DNA from 4 places in the Phytobacter diazotrophicus genome. Region 2 is predicted to be linked to each of the others. Evidence: predicted binding sites of a transcription regulator. Region 2 holds the regulator's gene; each other region holds the start of a gene.
What was found. Region 2 encodes CRP, which controls carbon source genes, mostly activating them, when cyclic AMP is high. Its sites were predicted from a motif close to ATGTGANNNNNNTCACAT; they were not measured.
Positions count from the first base shown of each region.

Region 1 (5,284 bases), 1.8 Mb from region 2:
CCCATTCGGGCGCAGCATTTCGATGGACTGTTTCAGCGCGATATTGGCTCCTGAGCACTCAATCACCAGCCCGAGGTTATCTTTGCCGCAGATCTCCTGACAACGGGCAACAACGTCTTCTTTCGAACCATTGACCACCGCCGTTGCGCCGAGCTCTCTGGCAACCGGGAAACGGACTTCAACATCTTCATCCAGCCCGACGACCACAATGTTGACCGCCCCCATAATGCGCGCCATCTGGACAGAAAAGAGGCCCAGTGGTCCGGTACCGATGACCACCACGTCCTGGCCTGGTAAGAATTTGGATTGTTGGGCGATAGATTTGTAGGCATTACAGATAGGATCGAGAACTGCCGCTTCTTCGTAGTCGACGCCTTCCGGGATCTCCCACAGTGCGCGACGATGGATTTTCAGGATCTCACCGGGCACCAGACAATATTTCGAAAAACCGCCGCCCCAGGTGTTGTTATCAAGGCCAAGGTTTACTTTTTCTGTACAACACAGAAAATCACCTTGTTCACAGGCCGGGCACACGCCACAGACGTGACCGCTGTTATCGGACACCACGCGCTGGCCGACTTTCCAGTCCTTCACATTCGCCCCGGTTTTACAAATGCGTCCGGCAAATTCATGTCCGCGGACTGAGTTAAAAACATCAGAGCCGCTATCGACTTTATAATGCTTCATATCCGCACCGCAAATAGCTGCGGCCTTGATTTCAATCACAACATCATCCGGACCGCACTCAGGTTCAGGTACGTCAATCATCTTGTAACCGCCAAATGCCTTGCCGAAACGCGCTAATGCTTTCATCGCTTGCTCCTCAGTGATTTCATTTGTTTCAGTGAGGCTATTATTCGCGCCATCCATTTTTGAAGTCAACTCAATATCTGCCAAACACAGATTTTATTCTGTATTTCACAACGAAGATCACAAATGAGAACACGCATAATCGACAAAATCATTTAAAATCAAAAACTTAATAAAAAGAGGTTACTTTGTGGGAAAAACAGATTTTTGCAATCAGGCCATCAAGAGGAAGTAAAGCATGAAAAGGAGAGTAAAACGGGAAGGAGAGAAAACTGGGCGAAGCGCTGTGGCCTCGCCGCTCATCGGGGAAGTTATTGCATTTTCAGCGTTGCAATTGGCATAGGCGTAGGCGTAATGCCAAAGTCTTCTTTCAGTTGCTGCTTGCTTTTCATCACCATCTGTCCTTGCGTGTCGATGGTCATGTGCTGCGCGTCGGTGTTATGACGGGCCTGCCATAACATAACCAGTTGCAGGCTGTTCTCTTTTTGTTCTGCCGTCAGCGCAACGCCATCCGGCCACTTACCCAACTCAACAGCGGTAACCAGACGCTGATAGATGTCCGGCGTCATGCTGTTAATGACTTGTTCGAAATCCATGATAAATTAACTCCAGTGGAATAATAGCTGAATCGATTCCTCACCCCAGAGTCCGATCGCCGTTTTCATCGTCGGTAAAACTCAACGAGGCAGAGTTCACACAATAACGTTCACCGGTCGGTTGTGGACCATCCGGGAAAACATGTCCCAGATGCGCGTCACAATTACCGCAACGAATTTCAACGCGCTGCATACCGTGCGAGTAATCGTTTATATAGCGAATGGACTCTTCACTTACTGGCTCAAAAAAGCTCGGCCAGCCGCAGCCTGAATCATACTTGGTCTGCGAATGAAACAAGGGAGCGTCGCAAACCAGACAGTGATACACGCCTTCACGTTTGTTGTGTAAAAGACGGCCTGTGAAAGGCGGCTCGGTACCGTGATCCTGTGTCACGTAGAACTGCATCTCCGTCAGATTTTTTTTCAGGTCATCCTGAGAGGATTTCGTCGTCATAAGCTCACATCTCGCGGTAAGAATTCGTACAACTTCACTTCGATTCTAACAAAACATTAACAATGAAGTGATAACTTTTGATCTAAACTTAGTTGCTGCGGATCCCCGGGCGGGTAATTGTGATCACTCTCACATTTTTATCCTGCATGACCTTTAAAATTCGGGGCGGCGTCCCCATATGGGGAGCATGCTCATAGGAAGAGTGAGACGAGTCAGTCGAACAAAGGTTATGCGGAGGATTGATTTGTCGCAATGATTGACACGATTCCGCTTGACGCTGCGTAAGGTTTTTGTAATTTTACAGCCAACCTTTTATTCACTAACAAATAGCTGGTGGAATATATGACTATCAAAGTAGGTATCAACGGTTTTGGCCGTATCGGTCGCATTGTTTTCCGTGCTGCTCAGGAACGTTCTGACATCGAAATCGTTGGTATCAACGATCTGTTAGACGCAGAATACATGGCTTACATGCTGAAATATGACTCTACTCACGGCCGTTTCAACGGTACCGTAGAAGTCAAAGACGGCCATCTGGTTGTTAACGGCAAAACCATCCGTGTTACTGCTGAAAAAGATCCGGCTAACCTGAAATGGAACGAAATCGGTGTTGACGTTGTAGCAGAAGCTACCGGTATCTTCCTGACCGACGAAACCGCGCGTAAACACATCACTGCTGGCGCGAAAAAAGTTGTTCTGACTGGTCCTTCCAAAGACAATACCCCGATGTTTGTTAAAGGCGCTAACTTTGACAAATACGAAGGCCAGGACATCGTTTCTAACGCATCCTGCACCACCAACTGCCTGGCGCCGCTGGCAAAAGTTATCAACGACAACTTCGGCATCATCGAAGGTCTGATGACCACTGTTCACGCGACTACTGCAACTCAGAAAACCGTTGATGGCCCGTCTCATAAAGACTGGCGCGGCGGTCGTGGCGCATCCCAGAACATCATCCCGTCCTCTACCGGTGCAGCTAAAGCTGTAGGTAAAGTACTGCCAGAACTGAATGGCAAACTGACTGGTATGGCGTTCCGCGTTCCGACTCCGAACGTATCTGTTGTTGACCTGACCGTTCGTCTGGAAAAAGCAGCGTCTTACGAAGAAATCAAGAAAGCAATCAAAGCGGCTTCTGAAGGCGCAATGAAAGGCGTTCTGGGTTACACCGAAGACGACGTTGTATCTACCGATTTCAACGGTGAAGTTTGCACTTCTGTGTTCGATGCTAAAGCAGGTATCGCACTGAACGACAACTTCGTGAAACTGGTATCCTGGTACGACAACGAAACCGGTTACTCTAACAAAGTTCTGGACCTGATCGCTCACATCTCCAAATAAGTTGAGATGAAACATTGATCTATAAAGGCGACTTCGGTCGCCTTTTTTTATGTTTCGCGTCATCCTGAAAGCTGCTTCCTCACTGACGCTGCTCGCGGGTGCTGGCCACAGAATTCTCTGTGCTCCCTGCTCTCCTCAGACTTGCCGTCCCGATGCAGCTTTCATGATTTTGTGTCTCGCTAAACGAAGGATTGCACCATGATAAACAAAATTTTTGCTCTCCCGGTTGTTGAACAAATTTCCTCCGCCCTCTCTCGCCGCCTGATGGACGAACTGGACGTTATCGTTATCGATCACCCACAAGTTAAAGCCTCTTTTGCTCTGCAGGGCGCACATCTGCTCTCCTGGAAACCGCAGGGTGAAGACGAAGCGCTGTGGTTGAGCGGCAACACGCCGTTTAAAAACGGCGTGGCGCTGCGCGGCGGCGTACCGATCTGCTGGCCATGGTTTGGCCCGGCTGCACAGCAGGGTCTGCCTGCTCACGGTTTCGCCCGTAACCTGGTATGGACACTGAAAGCGCATAATGAAGATGATAAGGGTGTTGTGCTGACATTTGAGCTGCACAGCAGCGAAGCGTCCCGCCAATACTGGCCGCATGATTTCACGCTGTTTGCCCGCTACAAATTGGGTAAAACCTGCGAAATCGAACTGGAAGCGCACGGCGATTTCGAAACCACCTCAGCTCTGCATACCTATTTCAACGTCGGCGATATCCATGCGGTGAAAGTCAGCGGTTTGGGCGATCGTTTCATTGATAAAGTGAACAACGCGCAAGAAGATGCACTGACCGATGGCGTACAGACATTCCCGGATCGTACCGATCGCGTCTATCTGAATCCGGAAGCCTGCAGTGTGATCCATGACAGTGCGCTGAACCGCACCATTGAAGTGATCCATCACCATCATACTAACGTTGTCGCATGGAACCCGGGTCCGGCGCTCTCCGCCAGCATGACCGACATGCCGGATGATGGTTATAAAACATTTGTTTGTGTTGAATCAGCCTGCGCGACCGCGCCACAAAAAACCACCGAAGAAAAACCGTCTCGCCTGGCGCAGACGATCCGCGTGGTTAAACGCTGATTGTGATAGCCCGGGTAAGCCGTGTTCCCGGGCTCTCCCCGACTTATCCGGGTGACAGAATCCGCAACTTATACGCTTATGCGCGACGTGCTACACCACATCCAGGGGTGTTTTGCGCCCCGGAGCCGGAAACGCGTTATCCAGCCGAGCCAGATCCTCTGCACTCAGCGTGATATTCAACGCTGCGGCATTTTCCTGGGCATGCGCCACAGTGCCCGCTTTTGGAATAGCCATCACTCCCTCGTGACTAATAACCCAGGCCAGCAGAATTTGTGCCGCGGTCGCGTTATGGGCCTGAGCAATATCCGTCACTACGCTGTTATTCAGCAATCCGTCCCGCAGACGCCCGGCCTGCGCCAGTGGGCAGTAGGCCATCACCGGCATCTGTTGTTGCTGGCACCAGGGCAGCAGGTCATATTCGATACCGCGCGACCCCAGATGATAGAGCACCTGATCGGTCACGCAGGCTTTACCACCCTGCACCTGCAAGAGTTCCTGCATATCGGCATAATCGAGATTCGACACACCCCAGCGGCGAATTTTCCCCTGCGCAATGAGGGTCTCCATCACCTCCACCGTTTCAGCCAGCGAAAAATTTCCCCGCCAGTGCAGCAGATAGAGATCGAGAGAGTCGGTTTTCAGACGGCGCAGACTCGCCTCACAAGCCGCAATCGCTTTTTTACCACCGGCATTCCACGGATACACTTTCGAAACCAGATAGACTTTGTCGCGTAATCCACCCTGCAGTGCATCGCCGACCACCTCTTCTGCCCCACCATCTGCATACATTTCTGCCGTATCGATAAGCGTAAGCCCGGCATCAATGCCCGCCCGTAGTGCATCCACCTCTTTACTGCGCTGGCGGTCATTCTCCCCCATATACCAGGTACCCTGACCAATAGCAGGCAGCGTCACCTCGCCCGCGAAGACCACATTTCTCTCTGCCATATCATCCTCCTGCGCTAAATGCACCACCGTAAAGCAAAACAGGGCCAATGGCCCT
Region 1 covers NZ_CM125428.1:2,263,729-2,269,012, reverse strand. The annotation lists gene ACS0RQ_RS11110 (zinc-binding dehydrogenase) at 1-813, opposite strand, end outside; gene ACS0RQ_RS11105 (YeaC family protein) at 1,122-1,406, opposite strand; gene msrB (peptide-methionine (R)-S-oxide reductase MsrB) at 1,447-1,860, opposite strand; gene gapA (glyceraldehyde-3-phosphate dehydrogenase) at 2,203-3,198, shown strand; gene ACS0RQ_RS11090 (D-hexose-6-phosphate mutarotase) at 3,397-4,281, shown strand; gene ACS0RQ_RS11085 (aldo/keto reductase) at 4,372-5,229, opposite strand.
Region 1: a site for CRP is predicted at 1,978-1,995, ahead of msrB (peptide-methionine (R)-S-oxide reductase MsrB). Genes of this name have one in related genera too.

Region 2 (5,284 bases):
ATAATTCAGACGGCGCTACAACGGTTACGACAGAAAACAATGTACTCTTTACTGCCAGTGTATTGTCTGCCTGATACCTTTACCCAGACACAATTGCAGGAGGCGACGGAGATTATCCTCGGCCAGCCTATCCAGCGAAAAAGCCTGATTCGCCGATTTGAGGCCTCAGGCATGTTTGAAGAGACAGGCGAGAGCGTAGCGACAGGTGCGCGAAAAGCACGCTTGTGGCGACGTAAGCCGGGTGTCGATATTCATCTCTTTTCCCGAAATTTACTGACGGACTAGTATGGCCTGCACGATGTCCCGCGAAATGAAAAAACGGCGCAACATCGAGCAGCTATAGTTGTCCCATTCTTGATTCTATTGTTCTTTACTATGGCTGAAATTACACCTTCACGACTCTCGGAAATGGCTGCTGATAACTCTGCGTTCCGCCCACTGCGCGGCGGAAGCAATCCGCATTTCCAGACCATGCTCCCGCGACTGATCCGCCGGAAACTGGGCTTTACGCCGACCTGGCAGCGCCTGGAATTGCCCGATGGCGATTTTGTGGATCTCGCCTGGAGCGAAGACCCTGAACTGGCAAAACATAAACCACGGCTGGTGGTCTTCCACGGGCTGGAAGGCAGCCTGCACAGCCCCTATGCTCATGGTCTGATAGAAGCAGCAAAAGCGCGCGGCTGGCTGGGCGTGGTGATGCATTTCCGTGGCTGCAGCGGTGAACCTAACCGCCTTAACCGCATTTATCACTCTGGCGAAACCGAAGACGGCACCTGGTTTTTGCACTGGCTGCAACGGGAGTTTGGCCAGGCCCCTACCGCGGCGGTGGGCTATTCGCTGGGCGGCAATATGCTGGCCTGCCTGCTGGCTAAAGAGGAAAATCGCGTACCCCTGGATGCTGCGGTCATTGTCTCTGCCCCCTTTGTCCTGGAAGCATGCAGCGCCCATATCGAAACCGGCTTTTCACGGGTGTATCAGCACTATCTGCTCAACCTGCTGAAAGCCAATGCGTCGCGCAAATTAAAAGCCTATCCGGGTTCCTTACCCATTGATTTACGGCAATTGAAACGTCTGCGTCGTCTGCGCGATTTTGATGATGCGATTACGGCGCGTATCCATGGTTTTGCCGATGCGATTGACTATTACCGCCAGTGCAGCGCCATGCCGCTGCTGAATAAAATCAGCAAACCGACGCTGATCATCCATGCTAAAGATGACCCCTTTATGGATCAAAATGTGATCCCCGATACGCAGACATTACCGCCGTCGGTAGAATATCAACTCACCGAACATGGCGGTCACGTGGGGTTTGTGGGCGGCACGTTACTCCACCCGGAAATGTGGCTTGAGAAACGTATCCCCGACTGGCTGCAAACTTATCTGGAAAGCTAAATGATTATTCCCTGGCAGGACCTGGCGCCTGAGACGCTCGACAGCCTGATTGAAAGCTTTGTCTTGCGTGAAGGCACCGATTATGGTGAACATGAGCGCTCACTCGAACAAAAGGTCGCCGATGTGAGACGGCAACTTAAAAACGGTGAAGCCGTACTGGTGTGGTCAGAACTGCACGAAACCGTCAACATTATGCCGCGCTCGCAGTTTCGCGAGTAACTCACTGGCGGCTGGCTTCGTCTACAACAATGGTTTACTCAGGGAGCTGCTATGTCCGCTAAACATCCGGTTATTGCCGTAACAGGTTCCAGCGGTGCGGGAACCACCACCACCAGCCTCGCGTTTCGCAAAATCTTTGCTCAACTGAATTTGCATGCCGCCGAGGTTGAAGGTGACAGTTTTCATCGCTATACCCGCCCTGAAATGGACATGGCAATTCGTAAAGCCCGCGATTTAGGTCGACATATCAGCTATTTTGGCCCGGAAGCGAATGACTTCGGCCTGCTGGAACAAACGTTTATTGAGTACGGACAAACCGGCACAGGCCAGGCACGAAAATATCTGCACACCTACGATGAAGCCGTTCCCTGGAACCAGGTTCCCGGTACGTTCACCCCCTGGCAGCCCCTGCCGGAGCCAACGGATGTGCTGTTTTATGAAGGGTTACACGGCGGCGTGGTGACGCCCCAGCACGATGTCGCCCGCCACGTCGATCTGCTGGTAGGCGTGGTGCCCATCGTCAATCTCGAGTGGATGCAAAAGCTGGTACGCGATACCAGCGAGCGCGGTCATTCCCGTGAGGCAGTGATGGACTCGGTGGTTCGATCGATGGAAGACTACATCAATTTCATCACCCCACAATTTTCCCGCACCCATATTAATTTCCAGCGCGTGCCGACGGTGGATACCTCCAACCCGTTCGCCGCCAAAGTGATCCCATCGCTCGATGAGAGCTTTGTGGTGATTCATTTTCGTAATCTTGAAGGGATCGACTATCCCTGGTTGCTGGCGATGTTGCAGGGTTCGTTCATTTCACACATGAATACGCTCGTGGTGCCTGGCGGCAAAATGGGGTTAGCAATGGAGCTGATCATGACACCGCTGGTCCAACGGCTGATGGAAGGGAAGAAGATTCAATAGGCCTCCAGCCGACACAACTTCTGCCTCCCTCTGAAGCCCCGGTAAACGCAGCGCCACCGGGGAATGTGTCGGATACGCGACGCTTATCCGACCTGTGTTCTCAGGCCTCAATCACCTCATATGAATGCGTGATTTTCACCGCTTTCTCCAGCATTAATGCCACGGAGCAATACTTCTCGGCAGAGAGATCCACCGCGCGCGATACCGCCGCCTCTTTTAGCTCTTTGCCGGTCACGATAAAGTGCAAATTGATATGCGTAAACAGACGCGGAGCCTCTTCACGACGCTCTGATGTCAGCTTCACTTCGCAATCTTTCACATCGTGGCGGCCTTTTTGCAGAATAGAGACAACATCGATAGCGCTGCATCCCCCTGCGGCCATCAGCACCATTTCCATCGGGCTTGGGGCTTTGTCGCCTGAGTTACCATCCATCAGGATCTGGTGCCCGGACGCAGACTCGCCAAGGAACGTTAAACCTTCTACCCATTTCACACGAGCTTGCATTTTTAATTCACTCCGGAGTTACAATTTTCTTTACAGATTACGCGCACATAAGAAAACTCGCAACGGAAGGCGACCTGCGTCAAGCTGAAGCGAGACACCAGGAGACAGGCGTTAAAAGCTATGCTAAAACAATCACGATGCTACAGTGATACATTGACGTTATGCATGTATGCAGAGGACATCACATATTACAGGCCGCAGGCATGTCTGACGGTCCACTTCCCAGGTATGGGGAAGATAGATTGCAACCCCGGACGCGATATGTGAATCCAGCGTCTGGAGCCAGCTTATAACAGAGGATAACCGCGCATGGTGCTTGGCAAACCGCAAACAGACCCGACTCTCGAATGGTTCTTGTCTCATTGCCACATTCATAAGTACCCGTCGAAGAGCACGCTGATTCACCAGGGTGAAAAAGCGGAAACGTTGTATTACATCGTCAAAGGCTCAGTGGCTGTGCTAATCAAGGATGAAGAAGGTAAAGAGATGATCCTCTCTTACCTTAACCAGGGAGATTTTATCGGTGAACTGGGTCTGTTCGAAGAGGGTCAGGAGCGCAGTGCATGGGTACGCGCTAAAACCGCTTGTGAAGTGGCCGAAATCTCCTACAAAAAATTCCGCCAGTTAATTCAGGTGAACCCGGATATTCTGATGCGTTTGTCTTCCCAGATGGCGCGTCGCCTGCAGGTCACCTCGGAAAAAGTCGGTAACCTCGCCTTCCTTGATGTAACGGGCCGTATCGCACAGACGCTGCTGAATCTGGCGAAACAACCGGATGCAATGACCCACCCGGACGGTATGCAAATTAAAATTACCCGCCAGGAAATTGGTCAGATCGTTGGCTGTTCCCGCGAAACCGTCGGCCGTATCCTGAAAATGCTGGAAGATCAAAACCTGATCTCCGCACACGGTAAAACCATTGTCGTGTACGGTACACGTTAATTCTCAAGCGGCGCATCGCCCTTAACGATGCGCCGTTTTTGTCTCTCTTCCCCATGTGGCGCAGGCTGATTTATCACCCCGAAATCAACTATGCACTGCGACAAACGCTGGTGTTATGCCTCCCTGTGACCGTGGGTCTGATCGCGGGTCGTCTCGATCTTGGTCTGCTGTTTTCTCTCGTTCCCGCCTGCTGCAATATTGCCGGTCTGGATACTCTGCATAAACGTTTCTTCAAACGCGTCATTATCGGCGGCACGCTCTTTGCGGGCAGTAGCCTCACGGTACAGCTATTACTGACGCAAAATATTCCGCTACCGCTGATTCTGAGCGGATTAACGCTCTTGCTCGGCGTCACAGCAGAAATCAGCGCATTACACGGGCGGCTTCTACCCGCCTCGCTCATTGCCGCCATCTTTACTCTCAGCCTCGCCGGTAACATGCCCATCTGGGAGCCGTTGCTGATTTATGGGCTGGGTACCCTGTGGTACGGCGCATTTAACGCCTTCTGGTTCTGGTTGTGGCGAGAGCAACCGCTGCGTGAATCCTTGAGCCTGCTGTATCGCCAACTGGCAGACTATTGCGAAGCGAAATACAGTTTACTGACGCAGCACGTCGATCCAGAAAAAGCTCTTCCGCCACTCCTGGCACGCCAGCAAAAGGCGGTGGATATGATTAGCCAGTGTTACCAACAACTGCATATGCTGGCGGCAAATAACAACAACGACTACAAGCGGTTACGCCGCGTCTTCCAGGTGGCGCTGGACTTACAGGAACATATTGCCGTCAGTCTCCACCAACCGCAGGAAGTGCAGGAGCTGGTCGAACGCAGCCATGCCGAGGAAGTTATCCGCTGGAATGCGCAAACCGTTGCCGCGCGGTTACGGGTCATAGCCGATGATATTCTTTATCACCGCTACCCCAAACGCTTCAATATGGATAAACAGATTGGCGCGCTGGAGAAAATTGCCCGCCAGCACCCGGATAACCCGGTTGGGCAGTTTTGCGCCTGGCATTTCAGTCAGATAGCCCGGGTTTTGCGTACCCAGCGCCCGCTCTATGTCCGTGATCTGATGGCGGAGAAGCAGCGCCGTTTGCCCCTGATCCCGGCCCTCAAAAGTTATCTGTCGTTGAAATCCTCCGCCTTACGTAATGCGGCACGCATTAGCGTCATGCTCAGTATTGCCAGCCTGATGGGTAGCGCGCTCCATCTGCCTAAACCTTACTGGATCATGATGACGGTGATGTTTGTTACGCAAAACGGTTATGGGGCGACACGCGTGCGCATCCTGCACCGGGCGGCAGGCA
Region 2 covers NZ_CM125428.1:456,497-461,780, reverse strand. The annotation lists gene ACS0RQ_RS02120 (NUDIX hydrolase) at 1-285, shown strand, start outside; gene ACS0RQ_RS02115 (hydrolase) at 409-1,392, shown strand; gene ACS0RQ_RS02110 (YheU family protein) at 1,393-1,611, shown strand; gene ACS0RQ_RS02105 (phosphoribulokinase) at 1,663-2,532, shown strand; gene ACS0RQ_RS02100 (OsmC family protein) at 2,633-3,037, opposite strand; gene crp (cAMP-activated global transcriptional regulator CRP) at 3,347-3,979, shown strand; gene ACS0RQ_RS02090 (YccS/YhfK family putative transporter) at 4,033-5,284, shown strand, end outside.

Region 3 (5,284 bases), 1.1 Mb from region 2:
GGCTGGCGGTCGGTCTGGTGATTCGTTACAGCGCCGGACATGGCGGCCCGGATCCGGCAACCGAGCCGCTGATTGGCGCACCAGTACATGTCTCTGCCCTACCCGGCCTGCTGGTTGCCCTGGTGCTTGGCCTGGCCGGTGGTGTGAGTCTTGGGCCGGAGCATCCTATTATGGTGCTCAATATTGCCCTGGCCGTGGCATTGGGTGGAAAATTGTTCCCGCGCGTTGCCCCTCTCGACTGGACTATTCTCGCCTCTGCCGGAACCATTGGCGCACTGTTTGGCACCCCCGTGGCAGCCGCGCTGATTTTCTCCCAGACGCTGAATTCAAATACTGACCTGCCGCTATGGGACCGCCTGTTCGCCCCGCTGATGGCCGCCGCCGCAGGCGCTCTGACCACCGGGCTGTTTTTCCATCCCCACTTCGCTCTGCCTGTTGCGCATTATCCGCAGATGCATCTGGTCGATATCATCAGCGGTGCGGTCGTCTGCGCCATCGCGATTGCGCTGGGGATGGTAGCGGTCTGGTGCCTGCCGCGTTTGCACCAGTTGATGCATCGCCTGAAAAGCCCGGTACTGATGCTCGGGATCGGTGGCTTTATTCTGGGCGTGCTCGGCGTTATTGGCGGCAATATCACCCTGTTTAAAGGGCTGGATGAGATGCAGCAAATGGCGTTCGCGCAGACCTTTACCGTAACGGATTATCTGCTATTCGCAGTGATAAAACTGGCGGCGCTGGTGGTTGCGGCGGCCTGTGGTTTTCGCGGCGGGCGCATCTTCCCGGCGGTGTTTGTTGGCGTCGCTCTCGGTCTGATGCTGCATGAACACGTCAATGCCGTCCCGGCAGCAATCACTATCTCGTGTGCCATTCTCGGAATGGTGCTGGTCGTCACCCGCGACGCCTGGTTGAGCCTGTTTATGGCTGCCGCCGTGGTGCCGGATACCAGTCTGCTGCCACTGTTATGCATTGTGATGTTACCCGCCTGGCTGTTGCTGGCAGGAAAGCCGGTGATGATCGCACCACGCAAAAAATAGTGCGTAACGGCAGAATTTAGCAGAGGAAATCAGCGAGAACCGGCAAGCTGGTGTAAGCTCGAAGGCCACATGTGTAAACGTATACACTGACATTAAGGGCATATGTATGGTTTATCTGGCCTCCGGGGATCGCTATCAGAAAATGGAATTTCGCCGCTGCGGTGACAGTGGTCTTAAGCTTCCGGCAATCTCACTTGGACTGTGGCATAACTTTGGCGATGCAACACTCATTGAAAATAGCCGTCAGCTACTCAGACATGCTTTCGATTTGGGGATAACTCATTTCGATATCGCCAATAACTACGGGCCGCCTCCCGGCTCTGCCGAGCGCAATTTTGGTCGTCTGCTACAGGAAGATTTTTTGCCTTATCGGGATGAACTGATCATCTCGACCAAAGCAGGCTATACCATGTGGGATGGCCCCTATGGCGACTGGGGTTCACGCAAATACCTGATTGCCAGCCTCGATCAAAGCCTGCGCCGGATGGGGCTCGATTATGTCGATATCTTCTATCACCACCGTCCGGACCCTGAAACGCCGCTGAAAGAGACCATGCGAGCGCTGGACCACGTTGTCCGCCAGGGCAAGGCGCTGTATGTCGGTCTGTCGAATTACCCGGCCGATTTGGCGCGCCAGGCCATTGAGATACTCAATGATCTGGGCACGCCCTGCCTTATCCATCAGCCCAAATATTCGATGTTCGAGCGTTGGGTGGAAGACGAACTGTTGACTGTGCTGCAACAAGAAGGGGTCGGCAGCATTGCGTTTTCGCCGCTGGCAGGCGGACAACTCACCGACCGTTATCTGAATGGTATTCCGGAAGATTCACGCGCCGCCAGCGGTAGCCGTTTCCTCAATCCCGATCAGATTACGGATGAAAAGCTGGCAAAAGTCCGCAAGTTGAATGATTTGGCGATAGCCCGTGGGCAAAAATTATCGCAAATGGCGCTGGCATGGGTTCTGCGCGGGGACAAGGTGACCTCCGTGCTGATTGGTGCCAGTAAAACCAGCCAGCTTGATGACGCCGTCGGCATGCTGGCTAATCGCCAGTTCAGCGAAGCGGAATGCGCCAACATTGACACGATCCTGAACAGCGCAAAATAACAGCATTTTTAGCAAAAAGTGCTGTCACTACGGATTTAGGAGTTCCTCCGAAGATGCGGGCATAAACGTTACATAATATTGCTGCAACAGACCCGATCGTGAAGGAGAAAACTATGTTCAGGTCACTGATTCTCGCAGCAGTATTAATGGCATGTGCCCCACTGGTCGCTAACTCTGGCGAAATAACACTGCTGCCTTCTGTAAAATTGCAAATTGGCGATCGCGACAATTACGGCAATTATTGGGACGGCGGACGCTGGCGCGATCGCGACTACTGGCATCGTAATTACGAATGGCGTGACCATCGCTGGCGTATGCATGACCGTGGCTACCACCGTGGCTGGGATAAGCGTGATGCTTACGAACGCGGTTACCGTGAAGGCTGGAATGATCGCGATGATCGTCGCGGCCCGGGACGTGGTCATGGCCATGGTCACTGGCGTTAACAAACAGGCTATAAGCAAAAAGGAGCGCATGCGCTCCTTTTTCTTTGGCAATATTTAGCGTTATATCCCTAAAGCGGTTCCCACCAGCAGCCAGCCATTTAGCGCCACCACCAGGATCACAATCAGCCAGCCAACGCGTTTGACCGTCGGCGTATTCACCAGCTCCCCCATTAACGCGCGGTCACTGGTAAAGATCAGCAATGGCACCAGCGCCAGGGCGATGCCGAAACTGAGCAGTACCTGGCTCATCACCAGAATGCGTGTGGGATCAAGCCCCATCAGGATAACGACAAACGATGGCATCATAGTGATGGTCCGGCGTACCCATAATGGAATATGGAAACGCACAAACCCCTGCATCACCACCTGCCCGGCCAGCGTCCCTACCACGGTAGAGGAAAGCCCGGCTGCCACCAGGCTCAGGCCAAACACGGTAGCCGCCGCATGACTGAGCAGCGGTTCAAGCGTTAAATAGGCTTCGTCCAAATCGGCAATGCCGGTATGACCATTGAAGTGAAATGCAGCAGCGGCAGTCGCCATCATCGCCAGATTGACGAAACCGGCGATAGTCATCGCGATACCCACATCCCACTTAGTCGCGGAATACCGCTCGCGGCGCGTTCCCTCATGCAGATACTGGGTCAATGAGGAGTGCAGGTAAATCACGTGCGGCATGATTGTTGCCCCTAACACACCAGCGGCAAGGAATACGGCTTCGGTACCCGGCAGGCTTGGGATCAAGATGCCTTTACTGAGCGGAGCCAGTTCAGGACGTGAGAAAACCAGCTCAACAATATAAGCCGCCGCAACAAACAGCAGCAGCCCGCCAATGACTTTTTCCAGCGGTTTCTGCCCGCGGCGTTGCAGCATCAGAATTAAAAAGGTGGCGATCCCGGTCAGTACCGCACCTTGTAACAGCGACACGCCGAGAATCAGCTTAAAACCGATGGCGGCGCCGATAAACTCGGCAAGGTCCGTGGCCATGGCGATAATTTCCGCCTGTACCCAGTAGAACCAGACCAGCGGACGCGGGTAATGATCGCGAATTTGTTCTGCGAGGTTTCTACCCGTGGCAATCCCTAACTTTGCTGACAGCAGTTGAATCAGCATGGCCATCAGGTTTGCCCAGACAACCACCCACAGCAGTTGGTAACCGAAGCTGGCCCCGGCCTGAATATTAGTGGCGAAGTTACCCGGATCGATATACCCGATCGCCGCAATGAACGCAGGTCCCATTAACGCGAGCTTTAACTTGCGCGCTGCACGTCCACTGCTACTCTCAACGCGACTGTTGTTCATTTCTTGCCCCTAAATATAGCCTTTGCTATGTTTCATGCTACCAAAATGAGAATGATTATCAAGTTCATTTAGAATAGATTCGATTGATTTCTTCGATAGTCAGAAACGATGACGGGCCGGATGTTTTTAAGACGGGAACGATGAGATGCAAATCACACCGTCTTGTTAAGAGTTTAGCATTACAGTGCAACTTTTCATTCTTTTACTTAACATAACAGAAATGTATGGTGGATCACTATTTTTGAGTCTGGTCACAGGTCATTAATATACTGTGTGTTTGATCTCGTTTTCTTTCCGCTTGTTACATAGAATGTGCACGAAATTTCTACCCGTCTCATATTTGGAGCAAATATGTCCCGCGTTCTGCACTTTGTTCTGGCGCTTGCCGTTGTGGCGCTGCTTGCATTACTTGTAAGCAGTGACCGCAAAAAAATCCGCATTCGCTTTGTTGTCCAACTGCTCGTGCTTGAAGTCTTGCTTGCCTGGTTCTTCCTGAACTCTGACGTGGGTCTGGGTTTTGTGAAAGGCTTCTCCGAGATGTTTGAAAAACTGCTCGGATTTGCCAACGAAGGGACAAACTTCGTCTTCGGCAAAATGAACGATCAAGGTCTGGCATTCTTCTTCCTGAAAGTGCTCTGCCCGATTGTCTTCATTTCTGCGCTGATCGGTATCCTGCAACATATCCGCGTACTGCCAATTATTATTCGCGCTATCGGTACCGTCCTGTCCAAAGTCAACGGCATGGGTAAACTGGAATCATTTAACGCAGTCAGCTCCTTGATTCTGGGCCAGTCTGAAAACTTCATCGCTTACAAAGATATCCTCGGAAAAATGTCCCGCAACCGCATGTACACCATGGCGGCTACCGCGATGTCTACCGTTTCGATGTCAATTGTTGGCGCGTACATGACCATGCTGCAGCCAAAATATGTGGTCGCGGCGCTGGTTCTGAACATGTTCAGCACCTTTATCGTGCTGTCCCTGATCAACCCATACCGCGTCGATGAGAGCGAAGAAAACCTGCAGATGTCTAACCTGCATGAAGGACAGAGCTTCTTCGAAATGCTGGGCGAGTATATACTGGCGGGCTTTAAAGTCGCGATTATCGTTGCGGCAATGCTGATCGGCTTTATCGCTCTGATTTCTGGTCTGAACGCCCTGTTCGCTGCCATTCTCGGCATCTCCTTCCAGGGGATTCTGGGCTACATCTTCTACCCGATTGCCTGGGTAATGGGTGTTCCGTCCTCAGAAGCGCTGCAGGTGGGCAGTATCATGGCAACCAAACTGGTTTCCAATGAATTCGTGGCGATGATGGATCTGCAGAAAATCGCATCCAGCCTGTCTCCGCGTGCGGAAGGCATCCTGTCTGTCTTCCTGGTTTCCTTCGCTAACTTCTCTTC
Region 3 covers NZ_CM125428.1:1,535,239-1,540,522, reverse strand. The annotation lists gene ACS0RQ_RS07570 (ion channel protein) at 1-1,034, shown strand, start outside; gene mgrA (L-glyceraldehyde 3-phosphate reductase) at 1,141-2,139, shown strand; gene ypeC (DUF2502 domain-containing protein YpeC) at 2,253-2,585, shown strand; gene ACS0RQ_RS07555 (Nramp family divalent metal transporter) at 2,646-3,884, opposite strand; gene ACS0RQ_RS07550 (NupC/NupG family nucleoside CNT transporter) at 4,236-5,284, shown strand, end outside.
Region 3: a site for CRP is predicted at 4,025-4,042, ahead of ACS0RQ_RS07550 (NupC/NupG family nucleoside CNT transporter). Genes of this name have one in related genera too.

Region 4 (5,284 bases), 1.7 Mb from region 2:
ACAGTGGTCAGCAGGAAGGAGAGCACCAGCGCCATCGCCACCCCGGAGAGCGCAAAGACGAAGTACGGGCCGATATACGCCGGCAGGCTAAAAATGCTCGATAAAATATAGCCATACAACCGCACGCCAAAGAAGGCGATAAACGCAGAGGCCAGGGAACTGGCCACCGTGGCGGCAATGAACGCCTTTTTGTAACGCGTAAGGACACCAAAGAGCGCGGGTTCCGTAATCCCCAACAGCGCGGAGATCGCCGCCGACAGAGTCACCGTTCTCTCCTGACGGTTTTTACTTATCCGCCAGATGGCGAACGTCGAACCGGCAATCGCCATATTTGCCATAAACATCATCGGCATCAGCATGTCATAGCCATGCTCACTAAAATTTTGCAGGGCGATGGGCGTCATGGCGTGATGCATGCCGGTGAGAATGGCTACCGGGCGAATGGCCCCCACGACCAGCCCGGCAAAACTGGCTGAAATACCGAAAAGTCCCTGAATAAAGAAAGCCAGCGCTTTCCCCAACCAGATCCCAATCGGCCCGATAATCACCAGCGCAGCCAGCGCCCCCAGGAACAAAGTCAGCGTAGGCGTGAAGACCGTTTTTAATACGTCCGGCATTATTCTGTCCACCCAGCGATGGATATAGCTCAGCGCCAGAATAGAGAAAATGACCGGAATGACGCTTGAGGCGTAGTTAAACACTGAAACCGGTAGTGCGTTGAGTAGCCAGAAGGCACTCACCGCCCCTTCCTGGTGCGCCGCCAAGGCCTTTGCGGCATCGATTAGAGATGGATACATCAGACAGGCTGCGACTGCCGCTGCCAGATATTCATTGGTCTTGAAAATTTTAGCCGCCGAGACCGCCAGGAAAAACGGCAGGAAATAAAAGACACCGCTGGCGATCAAATCAATCACCACCACGGTGTCGCTTTTCGCCGACACCACTTTCAGGGCTATCAGCCCGGCCAGCAGGCCTTTAATCATCCCGGCACCGGCAATCGCAGGCACGATAGGGCCAAAAACGCCGGATACCGTATCCATAAACATCGAGACCAGGCTTTTACGCCCTTTGATATGCGTCTCGCCTTGCGGGGCTTTTCCCAGCACCGTCAGCATTTGCTCATACCAGCTATTAACCTTCGGCCCGATAACAATCTGGAACTGGTCGCTTTGCAGTTGTGCGCCCAGAACCCCCGGCAATGCCTTGATAGCGCCTTGATCAACTTTATTATCATCAACCAGATCAAAGCGTAAGCGTGTCATGCAGTGCCAGACATTGTTGATATTATCCTGCCCACCGACCAGACGGATAATATTGTTGATGGCTTCTTGCGTCCCCATAAATGCTCCTGCAGGAATATTGTCGTTTTAATATCTGTATCCAAGGGTAGAGAAAGAGAGAAAACTAAACAAACCAATAAAATATGATGAACTTCACAAATCACCGCCACATGTCAATTAAAAGGCATGAAAATCAAAATTGGTATGGTTTTTAATTAAATTAAAAAGAAATAACTGACCAAAAAATTTATTAAAAAAACGGTTTACCTCAGCGCAAAATTAAGGAGATGATAATACCCATTCCGGCATATCACGTCGTTGTAAAGGAGTTTTCCAGTGACGCCAACCGTAATTAACAATATCGAATGTTTTATCACTCGTCCCGACAGACATAATCTGATTACCGTGCGGGTAATGACCGATAAAGGCATCACAGGCCACGGCTGCGCCACCTTTCAGCAACGTCCGCTAGCGGTCAAAACCATGGTCGATGAATATCTAAAGCCTCTTCTGATCGGCCGTGACGCCAACCACATTGAAGACCTCTGGCAAATGATGAACGTCAATGCCTACTGGCGAAACGGTCCGGTGATGAATAACGCGATTTCCGGCATCGATATGGCGCTATGGGATATCAAAGGCCAGCTAGCCGGTATGCCGCTTTATCAACTGCTTGGCGGGCAATCCCGGGATGCCATCGCCGCTTACAGCCATGCCAGCGGCGAAACACTGGAGGAACTCTTTGCCAGCGTAGACCACCTGCACGAACAGGGTTATCGCCATATTCGCTGCCAGTTGGGTTTCTATGGCGGCACGCCAGCGCAGTTACATACGCCGGAAAACCCAACGCCCGGCGCCAGGTTCGATCAGCAAGAATACATGGACAACACCATCGCCATGTTCAAGGCGCTGCGGGAAAAATACGGTTTTAGCCTGCACATTCTGCATGATGTGCACGAACGTCTTTTCCCCCAGCAGGCGATACAACTGGCAAAGCAGCTTGAGCCGTATCAGCCCTATTTCATTGAAGATATTTTACCGCCGCAGCAGAGCGCCTGGCTTGAACAGGTACGCCAGCATAGCTGCGTGCCGCTGGCGATGGGGGAACTCTTTAATAATCCGGCCGAGTGGCACGATGTGATTGTGAATCGGCGCATAGATTTTATTCGCTGCCATATTTCGCAAATCGGCGGCATCACCCCGGCGTTAAAACTGGCCGTACTGTGTCAGGCCTTTGGTGTACGCCTCGCCTGGCATGGTCCGGGCGATATGTCCCCCATTGGCGTCGCGGTGAATACGCACCTCAATATTCATCTGCATAACGCGGCCATACAGGAGTACATTCCACGCTCCGTACAAACCGACAACGTCTTCCCCGGCGCTCCGGTGGTGAAAGACGGTTTTGTCTATGCGCCGCAAGCGCCAGGTATTGGCGTGACCTTTAATGAAGAGGAAGGTCTGCGTTACCCGGTGGTGTACCGTCCGCATGAATGGACGCAAAGTCGCCTGCCGGATGGCGCAATCCACACGCCGTAAATCAGGTGTCGCCTTTACGAAAGGCAAGATTTGCCCGGTTATGCGGGATCACATAGGTGCAGGTGTAGTTAATGTCGATAATATCGCTAATTTCATACACCCTGCCGCCTTCCAGAATCCCGCGATTACTGATGTGCATCGCCGGGCTGCCTTTCTTGCACCCCAGCAGCGCCGCCTGCTCACGACTCACATTAACCGCACGGTAGGTCGTCAGCATATGTGAGATTTGATACCCCTTGCCTAAGACATACTGTTGCAGTGAACTCTCAATGATCTGTTGATTCAGATCGGCAAAATCAGCAGCAGGCATACGGGAGATTTCAATTTGTACGGCCTCTTCATCCACGAAGCGCAGTCGACAAAATTGCCAGATAAAGCTGTCATCCGTCAGCCCAAAGATCTGTTGCTCATCGCGGTCAGGACGTTTCTTATGCAGGCTAATCAGCCGAAAACGGATCTGATCGAAACGCTTTTCAGTGATGGAGTTGTAGACCAGCGGGTTGTTGCGCGCCTGCTCGTTAATCCAGATCCCGGAACCTTGTACGATCCGCACGACGCCAATACTTGCCAGCTTTTCGAGCGCCTGGCGGATGGTAAAACGTGAGACACCATACTCTTCGGCTAGCTGCCTTTCAGGGGGAAGTTTGCGTGGGCCGGCGTCGTTATTTTGATAAATTTTACTTAAGAGATCCTGCGTCACAAATTCTTTTTTCTTCATCCCTGCAATTCCTGAAAGAAATCACTCGTTGACGCGTGTTATAACACTTGCTGGTCTTAAATACGCTTGTTTCTCAGTATCAAACAGGGATTTTTGGTCATGACAAACCGACGATTAGTTAGCCTTATAACAGGCGAACTGCTGTTCGCCGTTCTCTTGCCGGTGGCTTTAAGCGTCTGGCTGGCGCATCGCCAGGCTGAAGAGTCGTTTATGAACGAACTCAATACTTTCTCCGCATTGGTAAAAATGCGTGCTGAGCGCGTGGTTAGCCAGGGGAAAACGGCCTTGCGTCAACTGGAAACTTACGATGGTATTTCGTGTAGTCAGGATCACCTGCTGGCCATGCGTCGTATCTCTTATACATTCCGTTATGTCCAGGAGGTCATCTACCTCGAAGGAACGATCCCGCTTTGTTCTTCACTGGAAAGAAACAGCAGCAGCGCTCCCTTTCCCGCGCCGCAAAGAGTAACTAAAGATGGTTTTCGTGCCTGGCTGACCAGCCATAACGATTTGGGCCTGACTCGTGCAATGGTCGGCCTTGGCACTCGTCGCTATATTGTTATTACCGATCCACTTTCCTTTATTGATGTGCTTTCGTATGGCCCATGGCCTATCAATATTGCGCTGGTCGGGACGAACAGCGGACGGGTGATTGCCAGCAACCGCACGCTGGATCCGGAGATGCTAAAGCAGATTGACCTCAATACCCCCACTCAAAGGCTTATCGGCGGCGAAGCGTGGAATACATTACAGGTGCCCGAACTGGGGGTGACCATCATCACCTGGGCATCGCTGACGCCGCTTAAGGAGAGCTGGCATCGGTTATTGATCATCTGGCTGCCCGTTGGCCTGCTGTTGAGCCTGGTGCTGGCCTTCTTTTTATTGCGCATGCTGCGTCGCCTGCAATCACCGCAACACCGTATGCAGGACGCCATTCGCGCACGGGAAATTGAGATGTTCTACCAGCCAATTGTGACGCTGGCAGACGGGAAGATTGTCGGTGCGGAAGCGCTGGCCCGCTGGCGACAGTCGGATGGCAGTTACCTCGCGCCGGACACCTTTATTCCGCTGGCGGAACAAACGGGGCTGATGCCACAACTGACAAAAGTGATTATCGAAAAAGTGTTTGAGGACATGGGGCCCTGGCTACAGAAGAACCCGGATCTGCATGTCTCCATTAACCTTGAGCCTTCCGATCTCTTAACCCTGACGCTTCCGGCACAGTTACAGCAACGGGTTAATGACTGGCAAATTTCGCCGTCACAAATCGCGCTGGAAGTGACCGAACATGGTTTTGCCGATCCCACAACCTGCATGCCCACTATCACAGCATTACGTGCGGCCGGACATGCCATCTATATTGACGATTTTGGTACGGGTTACTCCAGCCTCAGTTATCTGCAAAACCTGGATGTCGACATTATCAAAATCGACAAATCCTTTGTGGATGCGCTGGAATACAAAAACATGACCACTCATATCATCGAAATGGCCAAAGCGCTAAAGCTGGCGATGGTGGCCGAAGGTATCGAGACCGAAGATCAGCTCAAATGGCTTAGCGAACATGGCGTACAGTACGGTCAGGGCTGGCTATACAGCAAAGCGCTGCCGAAAGACGCGTTTCTGTGCTGGGCAGAAAGCAACCGGAATATCTCCTGAGTTTGTGACCTGTTAAACGGCTTTACTCATGGGGGGCGCGCAATGAAAAGCCATTCTCGCCGCTGCATGATGTGCGCCACTGGCTGAAATA
Region 4 covers NZ_CM125428.1:4,382,309-4,387,592, forward strand. The annotation lists gene ACS0RQ_RS21430 (PTS transporter subunit EIIC) at 1-1,340, opposite strand, end outside; gene ACS0RQ_RS21435 (enolase C-terminal domain-like protein) at 1,617-2,816, shown strand; gene ACS0RQ_RS21440 (GntR family transcriptional regulator) at 2,818-3,534, opposite strand; gene pdeB (cyclic di-3',5'-guanosine monophosphate phosphodiesterase PdeB) at 3,634-5,193, shown strand.
Region 4: a site for CRP is predicted at 1,422-1,439, ahead of ACS0RQ_RS21435 (enolase C-terminal domain-like protein). Genes of this name have one in related genera too.